DNA from 4 places in the Mesobacillus sp. QJM3NY_10 genome. Region 1 is predicted to be linked to each of the others. Evidence: a T-box and tRNA genes for the amino acid it is inferred to sense, from the RefSeq annotation. Region 1 holds a T-box; the other regions hold tRNA genes.

Region 1 (2,204 bases):
TTGGTTCCATTTTATCATTATAAAAAGCCTCTCCAGCAAATGAATCAAACTCAATTCCCATAAGGTCGTATATCTTTTTAAATTCCTTCAATGATTCATCCTTGAACCATTTCCAAAGCTCGAGTGCTTCAGCATCCCCATTTTCCAAGCGTCTGAACCAGTCGCGGCCCTCTTGTTCAAGCTGTGGCTGGCTTTCAGCGGCTTCATGAAATTTTATATACAGTGCAAGCAGCTCCTGTATCGGTTCAGCCTTCACTTTTTCCTCAGTGCCCCAAAGCTTATATGCCGTGATGAGTTTGCCAAACTGAGTTCCCCAGTCTCCTAGATGATTGATTTTCACTGTTCGGTATCCACATTTTTCATAGATAAGTGTAAGGGAATTCCCTATAACGGTTGACCGCAGATGGCCCATGGAAAATGGTTTGGCGATATTGGGCGATGAAAGGTCAATTGTTACAGTCTGACTTTCACCAAGGTTAAGGTCACCATAATGATTCTTTTTTTTTCGTATTTCGTTTAAAAGTTCTTTGGCGACATTTGCCTTATTTAAGAACGCATTTATATATCCGCCAACTGCTTCGAACCGATTGAATGACCCATCGACATGGCTTTGCAATCGTGAACTTAGATCTTTGGCTATTTCAGCTGGTGGCTTTCGTATCGTTTTCGCAAGTTGGAAACATGGAAAAGCCAAGTCCCCCTGGTGCAAAAATTTCGGTTTCTCAATTAACCTCTCTATTTCATTACAAGTAAGAAGCCCATCTATCTCGGCAGCAAGCAATTCTGAATACAGTTTTACATATTCCATTAGAAATCCCCCTTTATAAAATACAAAAAACTCCCGCCTCTATATAAGAGACGAGAGTTTATCCCGCGGTACCACTCAAATTGTTCCACACTAAGGAACCTTCTTTCATTGATAACGGGAAATTCCCGGCCGACCCTACTTCCATTCAGGCAAGCATCTCAAAAGTGCGCTTCATTACTCTGATGCACCAGGCTTCCACCGTCCCTGGCTCGCTGAAGCAAACAAAGAATAATTACTCTCTTCATCATCGATTAGATATTTTTACCATTATAAACAACTGCTATGTCATTTTGCAATCATTATTTTAGTTATTTAGAAAGGCTCTTTTCTCAAACTTTGTTGCTATTGAATACAAAATTGGAGTGAATGACCTATATTCCTTCGTAAAGTTGACGCTTCTTATGAGAAAAGAGCATGCAAACTCTATACCGACCTGCAAAACAGGTATATATGACGTTAAAATCGGCTTTAGGATTTTAACAACACTCTTTACGAAAACAGCGTTTAGATAAAACTATTTAACTTTTAATCCTGTGTTGAATTCTTGGATGGATCGATTGAAATCATCAAACGTTTCAATATAGTTACCGCTGGTATAATCGCCTATCACTTTCCGCCAGAAGTTCCTTGCGGGTTCATTTTTCTCTACCTGTGTGATACTCCATTTTCCAGGGAATTGATCAAACAGCTTAAATGCAACAATTTTGCCGAATCCTCTCCGGTAAAATTTCCTCATGATAAAAAACTCTAGGATGACATTTGGGTCTCCGCTTTCCACCATTGCAAAACCTGCCAGCTCCCCATTGTGGACTATAAAATAAGCGTGTAAATCAGCTTCAGACCAATACGGCTTCAAATCAAACGGTGCAAAACTTCCATTCTCTTCAAGTCTGATTTCCTGAAAGACGGTAAATTCATAAATATAAAATCGAATTAAATTGTGGAGAATTGCTTCATCCTCTTGTTTCACTCGCACTAAATCAATCACAGAGATTCCCCTTTTTTCAAGATATATATAAGAATTCGGCCATTTATCATGAAATCCTTTTTCTCCTGTAAAAGCTTTTTACTCCTCTCTGTTCGGATATAAATATTGGTAGGTTATTTCTTTACCTTTTAATGATATTTCAACTGTTTCTGAACCATCGGTGGATTCGAATGTATAAGATGAACCGCCACCCTTGCTCTGCTTCCAAACTCCGGTTGATTTGATTTTTTCGATATAATCTTTAAACTGTTGCGGTACCCCTTGCTCCCATACATATTTTTCTTTATCACCTATTAACTCTACTGGTCTTAATCCAACAGGATATGGGAGACTTCCGTAGCCATGGGTAACATAAAGCTGCTCATCATGTCGATATGGTTTAGGTTTGATAACATCTAGTGATGAAAT
Region 2 (2,204 bases), 1.4 Mb from region 1:
GCAAGTCAGAGGTTCAAATATGGCTGTTTCATCAAGGCAGGTAAAGCAGTTCTGAGTTACAGTTACCTCTTGATAGCAGCACTCATAAACTGGTCCGCCGCATTCGCCTTCCTTAGGCAGATTCAGTTGGACCTGGAATGGCACAGTACGAGTCCATTGCAGCACATCGCAGCAGCAAATCAGAGTCTGTCCGCAGACGAATACCTCCGCAACACCCTCACAAGCTACAGGTGCACTAATTACTTCTTCACCAATACAGAAACCGCTCAAAACGTCGTCGGTTGTCACACCCTCTGGCAGCGTAAAGCAATCAGGTGGGAAAGTGAACGTGCAGTTAAACGTATCAGTTGTTTCTGGACATTCACAAGCATTTGGACACACGATGCAGTCTGGTACGCAAATTTCGTCGCAAACTGTTTCCCCACCAGCAGATATTGACGCACATGCAATTGTTGCAGTCGGTGGCTGGTTAAAAGTGAAACCAAAAAATTGGGAGAAGCCGGGCTGCAATTCACCTAGTACCTCTTGGTCTGGAATAAAGGCTAAGCCCTCTATACGAGTACCTTCTGGACCACATACACCTTCAGGACATCCATCTTGAGGTGTTTGTCCCGGACTTTCGAAATCAACAGGAACCAGTTCGGTTGGGATTGGATCGACATCTGTCTCCCAAACTTCGCTTGCAACAGGATCAGTTATAAAGTCCAGACAAGGCAAATCAATTCCTAATACCCAGTTGCTTAGAGCGGACGTATCATCTCCCACATTATCCACGCGGTAAATCCACCTGTAGCCACTCCCAAAACGCTCAACATCAACCAATGTCACAACAAAGCCATCAATGGTTACCGGCTCAAAGCAGCCTTCCGGAAATTGCTGCAATAAATTAAAATGTGGCATTTACATCTTCCTTTCAAAAATTTTAGAGGTTTTTATGCACCTCTCTATTACTCTATGAAAGGGAGGGGATGCTTGTTTAGGTGAATGCTCCTAGTCGTATACACTAATTTGAAAGTAATAGGAAAATTCACATATTTATAGGTGTTGAAAATAAAAAAATCCCGCCGAGCTTATAAAAGCTCAGCGGGATTTTAATGACGCCCTCGGCAGGAATCGAACCCACATCTCAAGAACCGGAATCTTACGTGCTATCCGTTGCACCACGAGGGCATGTTTCAAGTTAGCGTTACGCTTACCTATTATAGGGTAAGTTCGGTTCCTTTGCAAGGAGGATTTTTTGGAATGTCAGGCGTTGCTCTTGTTTAAAAAAGACATTCTTGGGTAAGATGGATACGGTACAGTAAATTGGAATATACATTATTGTCGAACAGTTTCTGCAGGCTAATCAAGCGATTCGTTTGACCTTTATTGACCATGCGTGTATCATAAAACTACATAGGTGTTCTGGCAAGCGAACCAGTTTATGCCAGCCTGCAATTTGCCTTATAAAAGGCAGTGACTGCTTTTTCAAGGGCAGTAAATGATCTTTACGTTAAAGGAGGAAAACAAACATGAACTTGATTCCTACAGTTATTGAACAAACGAATCGGGGCGAAAGGGCATATGACATTTATTCCCGCCTTTTAAAGGATCGCATCATTATGCTGGGAAGCGGAATTGATGACAATGTTGCCAACTCAATCGTAGCTCAGTTGCTTTTCCTGGAAGCTGAAAATCCGGAAAAAGACATCTCCATCTACATCAATAGCCCGGGCGGCAGCATCACTGCCGGCATGGCAATCTACGATACTATGCAGTTCATCAGACCAAATGTTCAAACAATCTGTATCGGTATGGCTGCTTCTATGGGTGCATTCCTTCTCGCTGCCGGAACAAAAGGCAAGCGTTACGCACTTCCGAACGCAGAAGTCATGATTCACCAGCCACTCGGCGGTGCTCAGGGACAGGCGACAGAAATTGAAATCGCTGCGAAGCGTATTCTTTTCCTTCGTGAAAAGCTGAATACAATCCTTTCTGAGCGCACTGGCCAGCCGCTTGAAGTCATTGCGAAAGATACTGACCGTGACAACTTCATGACAGCTGAGCGCGCCAAGGAATATGGTCTTGTTGACCAGATCATCACTCGCAACGTTCTTGAAGAAAAGAAGGACAAATAAAGCCGAATTAAAAACTCGCTCTCTATCGGGAGCGAGTTTTTTTGCGGTTCCTTTCAGAAACCTGGTTAGTTGCCCGGAATTCTTATT
Region 3 (2,204 bases), 740 kb from region 1:
TTAAGCATGAGCGCCTCACTAACATTTGCCAGATGTGCTTCAATTTTTACAAGGACATTATTTAAATAATTTAGTGATTTTACTTTTGGACTTAATACATCCGGACGATTTCTTCTGGTCGCAACAGTGACAATTTCCAGTCCGCGTTCATACAATTCTCTTGGAAAGATAGAGAGCGGTTCAACAATGATGACGACATTCACTTTCGGGCACTTATAGGGATCCAGCCCCAAGTCCCCGACACCTCTGGAAACGACAATGCGGATATAAGCATCTCTGAGTTGATTCCGTTCCACTGTTTCAACAACCAGGCCGGTGAACTCCTCCTTAGAGTGTGGCATGTTCAGCATGATGGACTTAGCTGACCGGTAAAGTCGGTCCATATGTTCTTCCATCCTGAAAATATTGCCGCTGTATACCCGTATCCCTTCAAAAATACCGTCTCCGTATAGAAATCCATGATCATATACCGAAACCTTAGCATTTTCCTTGGTGACAAATTCACCGTTTAAGTAGATCCACTGATCGGGCACAATAAACACTCCTTTAACAAATAGACGCTTTAAATTATTAAATTAACAGGTTAAAAAAATACAGTTTTACATTATCAAAAAATTAATATAAAACCCTGGTTCACTTTAGATGCATTCAACTTGTTTTTTTTATTTGAGGATTATCTTACGCCCAATTTTCACACTCGTCAACACCCTTTTTCTAAATTATTTGATAATTTAGATTAGTTAGTTAATTTGTATCCGCTTACATTGTTGATATATTCACATTTGTAAAAAATAAAATTTTTTTATTGGACTTCAGCTTCCTAGCGGTTAGGAACGAGAGGACATAAAAAAAACTCACCTTTCAAAAAGGTGAGTTAAAGTATGTAGTTTAAATGGCGTCCCAGGAGAGATTCGAACTCCCGACCGTACGCTTAGAAGGCGTATGCTCTATCCAACTGAGCTACTGGGACTTGGTTGTTTTTTAAAGACAAGATTTATTATATTAGCCAAACAACTAAATGTCAATAACAAAATCATAACTTTTTTTCTGAGGGAAACCTGCTGATTCCCCTCAGAAAATCATTATAGTAGTTTCAACTCGTTTTGTGAAGTGAAAACTCCTGCCTTAACTCAGGCAACTCTCCATTGCCATAGTCATAGATCCGCAATATAGCTTTGTCGTTTTCCAGCTCAAGGATGGCATAGCTCTTTTCAGTCCTGCCCCGTGGCAGCCTGATGCTTCCCGGATTGATGAACAGTACATCATCGACCATTTCTGCTCCTAGCAAATGTGAATGTCCAAAGCATACGATGTCAGCTTGCAGTTCTTTCGCCTTATAGTATAAATTTACGAGAGTGGACTTTACTGAGTAGAGATGCCCATGCGTCACAAAGATTTTCACACCATCTACGTCATGGGTTTCATCATCAGGAAAATTGCCATAAAAGTCGCAATTCCCTTTAACCGAACTGAAATTCACAATAGCAGCATCGCTTTCAGAAAGCTCTGAATCACCACAGTGGATCATCAAGTCCACATCATTCCCATGCAGCTTCTCAATTCCCTCAAGTACCTCTGTTGATCCGTGGCTGTCACTGACAATCAGCACCTTACTCATGGCTATCTTCACGCTTTTTCAGGAGGTCATCCAGTTTTCTGATCGCATTGGCCCGGTGGCTGATTTTATTTTTTTCGTCTGAGGCCAATTCTGCCATAGCTTTCCCTTCTGTTTCTACGAAGAAAATCGGATCATAGCCAAAACCATTGCTACCGCGGCGTTCATTCAGTATTCTTCCTTCACATGTCCCGAATACCGTCACCGTTTCCTTGCCTGGCTCTGCCATTGCGAGCGCACAGCAAAATCTTGCGGTGCGCTCACTTTCTGGCACACCTTGAAGTTCCTCAAGAACTTTGTCGATGTTGTTTTCATCGTTTTTTTCAGAACCTGCGTAACGTGCCGAATAAACACCTGGTCGGCCTTCCAATGCGTCAATTTCGAGTCCTGAATCATCTGCAATTACTCTGACTCCAAGATTATTAGCGATTGTTTCAGCTTTTAAGATAGCGTTCTCCTCAAAAGTTGTCCCTGTTTCTTCTACATCTTCAATTTCTGGATAATCGAGCAATGTTTTTACCGCTAACCCTTTTGGCAAAAAAAGATTCTCGAATTCCTTAGCTTTTCCTATGTTTTTTGTCGCGATTAT
Region 4 (2,204 bases), 110 kb from region 1:
GCGGGATCAGCGGGCTTTCCATCATATTGTCAATGCTAACATCCATTAATACTGGTATTTACAATTTCCTTTTGAACTTCCCCCTATTAGTCTTAGGCTATTTGAAACTGGGACGTAAATTTATTTTATATACAATACTTTCCGTCATTACAATTTCTATCTCTCTTTATGCTATTCCAGTGTTTAAACTTGCTGAAGATGCGATACTTTCCTCTATATTTGGCGGGGCGATTGTTGGATTAGGTATAGGGATTATATTCCGTTCCTCTGGTTCATCAGGGGGCTTCGATATAATTGGGATGCTTTTGGCAAGACGCAAAGACTTTCCTATGGGAACACTTTTATTTGCGATGAACTCAGTCGTTATTTTGTTATCAGGCTTTTTGTTTAGCTGGGACGCTGCGTTGAATACACTTGTTTCCATCTTTGTTCTGGGGAAAGTGATCGATAAAATTCATACACATCATGTTAAGCTAACGTTGATGATCATTACCAGAAAAGGTGAAGAAGTAAAGCAGCATTTATTAAAAAATGTATATCGTGGGGTAACAGTAATAGACTCTGTTGGCGGATACTCAAACGAGAAAAGTAATGTCATCATCACCGTCATTTCCCGATATGAGCTCACCGAAGTTAAAACACTTATAGAGGAAATTGATCCTGAGGCATTTGTGAATATAACCGAAACCCTGGAGGTCATGGGCCTTTTTCATCGAAAACAGCATTAAGAAGCTGAGTAATCAGCTTCTTGGATGCTTTCTGAAATTAGAGGAAAATTTATCTTGAAATTTTTAGAGTTTCATCTTATAATAATTGAGTCGCTGCAATAAAGTATATTTCTTATCATGTCCCAGTAGCTCAGTAGGATAGAGCAACAGTTTCCTAAACTGTAGGTCGGGAGTTCGAATCTCTTCTGGGACGCTTAAAACCTTGATTTTTAATCAAGGTTTTTTTTATTGATATACCTATCTCCAATCGAACGAACATTCCCCGTAATTCAGTATTTGTTCCCGTGTATGACTGTGATACCTTATTCTCTTGCTGCCCTGTCAAGATTCCACCTTTTTCTTGACAGCTTTTCGACTGATGACCTCGACCTGTCAAGATTCCGGCTTTTTCTTGACAGCTTTTCGCCTCATGCCCTCGAACCTGTCAAGATTCTGGCTTTTTCTTGACAGCTTTTCGCCTCATGCCCTCGAACCTGTCAAGATTCCGAGTTTTTATTGACAGCTTTTCACCTGTTGACCTCGAACCTGTCAAGATTCCGGTCTTTTCTTGACAGCTTTCCTCCTGTTGCCCTCGAACCTGTCAAGATTCCGGCTTTTTCTTGACAGCTTTTCGCCTCATGCCCTCGAACCTGTCAAGATTCCGAGTTTTTATTGACAGCTTTTCACCTGATGGTCCCAAAGCTGTCAAGATTCCGCCTTTTTCTTGACAGCTTTTCGACTGATGACCCCAAAGCTGTCCAGATTACAGCTATACGCTCGCGGTTCCTTAATATTCTATTGTATCTTCCTTAGGCTAACTTCTAATTTCTCACTCTTTTATTTGAGAGCTTCTTTTATGATGGTGTCAACAGCAAATGACCATTTATATCTTGCTATGTTCCTTGTTTATTAAAAATTAAGCACTAAACAAGAGTATTTACTAGGAAGTAGGAACTAATCCCATGCTAAATGCGTCTATATAGGTAATAGCACTATTGGTTACTATTACTATCTCAATCTAATGAATACTAGGGATTAAAAGTTGTGGTTTGTGGTATTTATACACCACAAGCAATTTAGCAAAAGGGGCATTAACATGAAAACCAAAATAAAAGAGTTACCCTATTTATTATTTTTGCTGGTTATGCCAGTACTAGGTTTAATTTATAAAATCTTGAATAACAATCCACGAGAGGCTGTCATCCTTTCTACCAATGTTGACGATAAAATCCCTTTCCTTCCTGTCTTCATTTTACCGTATATCATTTGGTACGCGTTCATATTAGGTTATCTAGTTTATTTTTGGTATAAGGATACTCGAGTTTATTTAAAAACATTGACAATGATTGTTATTGGCGAGTTAGTATGTTTCGTTATTTATTTCTTCTTCCAAACAACCGTTCCACGCCCAATCCTTGTTGGTGATGGAATCCTTATAGACCTTGTCGGTATGATTTACAGCCACGATCAACCATATAACGCTTTCCCCAGCATACA

Evidence for each region. The T-box of region 1 lies ahead of argS (arginine--tRNA ligase). A T-box ahead of a tRNA ligase gene usually reads a tRNA of that ligase, here a tRNA-Arg.
Region 2: it encodes a tRNA-Arg, which carries the amino acid that the T-box ahead of argS (arginine--tRNA ligase) is inferred to sense. The anticodon was not compared.
Region 3: it encodes a tRNA-Arg, which carries the amino acid that the T-box ahead of argS (arginine--tRNA ligase) is inferred to sense. The anticodon was not compared.
Region 4: it encodes a tRNA-Arg, which carries the amino acid that the T-box ahead of argS (arginine--tRNA ligase) is inferred to sense. The anticodon was not compared.

The regions. Positions count from the first base shown of each region.
Region 1 is NZ_CM149675.1:2,797,800-2,800,003, forward strand. It holds gene argS (arginine--tRNA ligase) at 1-808, opposite strand, end outside; T-box leader at 852-1,065, opposite strand; gene AC0VX7_RS14045 (GNAT family N-acetyltransferase) at 1,323-1,796, opposite strand; gene AC0VX7_RS14050 (hypothetical protein) at 1,875-2,204, opposite strand, start outside.
Region 2 is NZ_CM149675.1:4,184,972-4,187,175, forward strand. It holds gene AC0VX7_RS21165 (hypothetical protein) at 1-900, opposite strand, end outside; tRNA gene AC0VX7_RS21170 (tRNA-Arg) at 1,099-1,170, opposite strand; gene clpP (ATP-dependent Clp endopeptidase proteolytic subunit ClpP) at 1,512-2,117, shown strand.
Region 3 is NZ_CM149675.1:3,542,442-3,544,645, forward strand. It holds gene ilvE (branched-chain-amino-acid transaminase) at 1-533, opposite strand, end outside; tRNA gene AC0VX7_RS17870 (tRNA-Arg) at 894-970, opposite strand; gene AC0VX7_RS17875 (metallophosphoesterase) at 1,094-1,618, opposite strand; gene AC0VX7_RS17880 (XTP/dITP diphosphatase) at 1,611-2,204, opposite strand, start outside.
Region 4 is NZ_CM149675.1:2,692,012-2,694,215, forward strand. It holds gene AC0VX7_RS13485 (YitT family protein) at 1-728, shown strand, start outside; tRNA gene AC0VX7_RS13490 (tRNA-Arg) at 848-921, shown strand; gene AC0VX7_RS13495 (phosphatase PAP2 family protein) at 1,804-2,204, shown strand, end outside.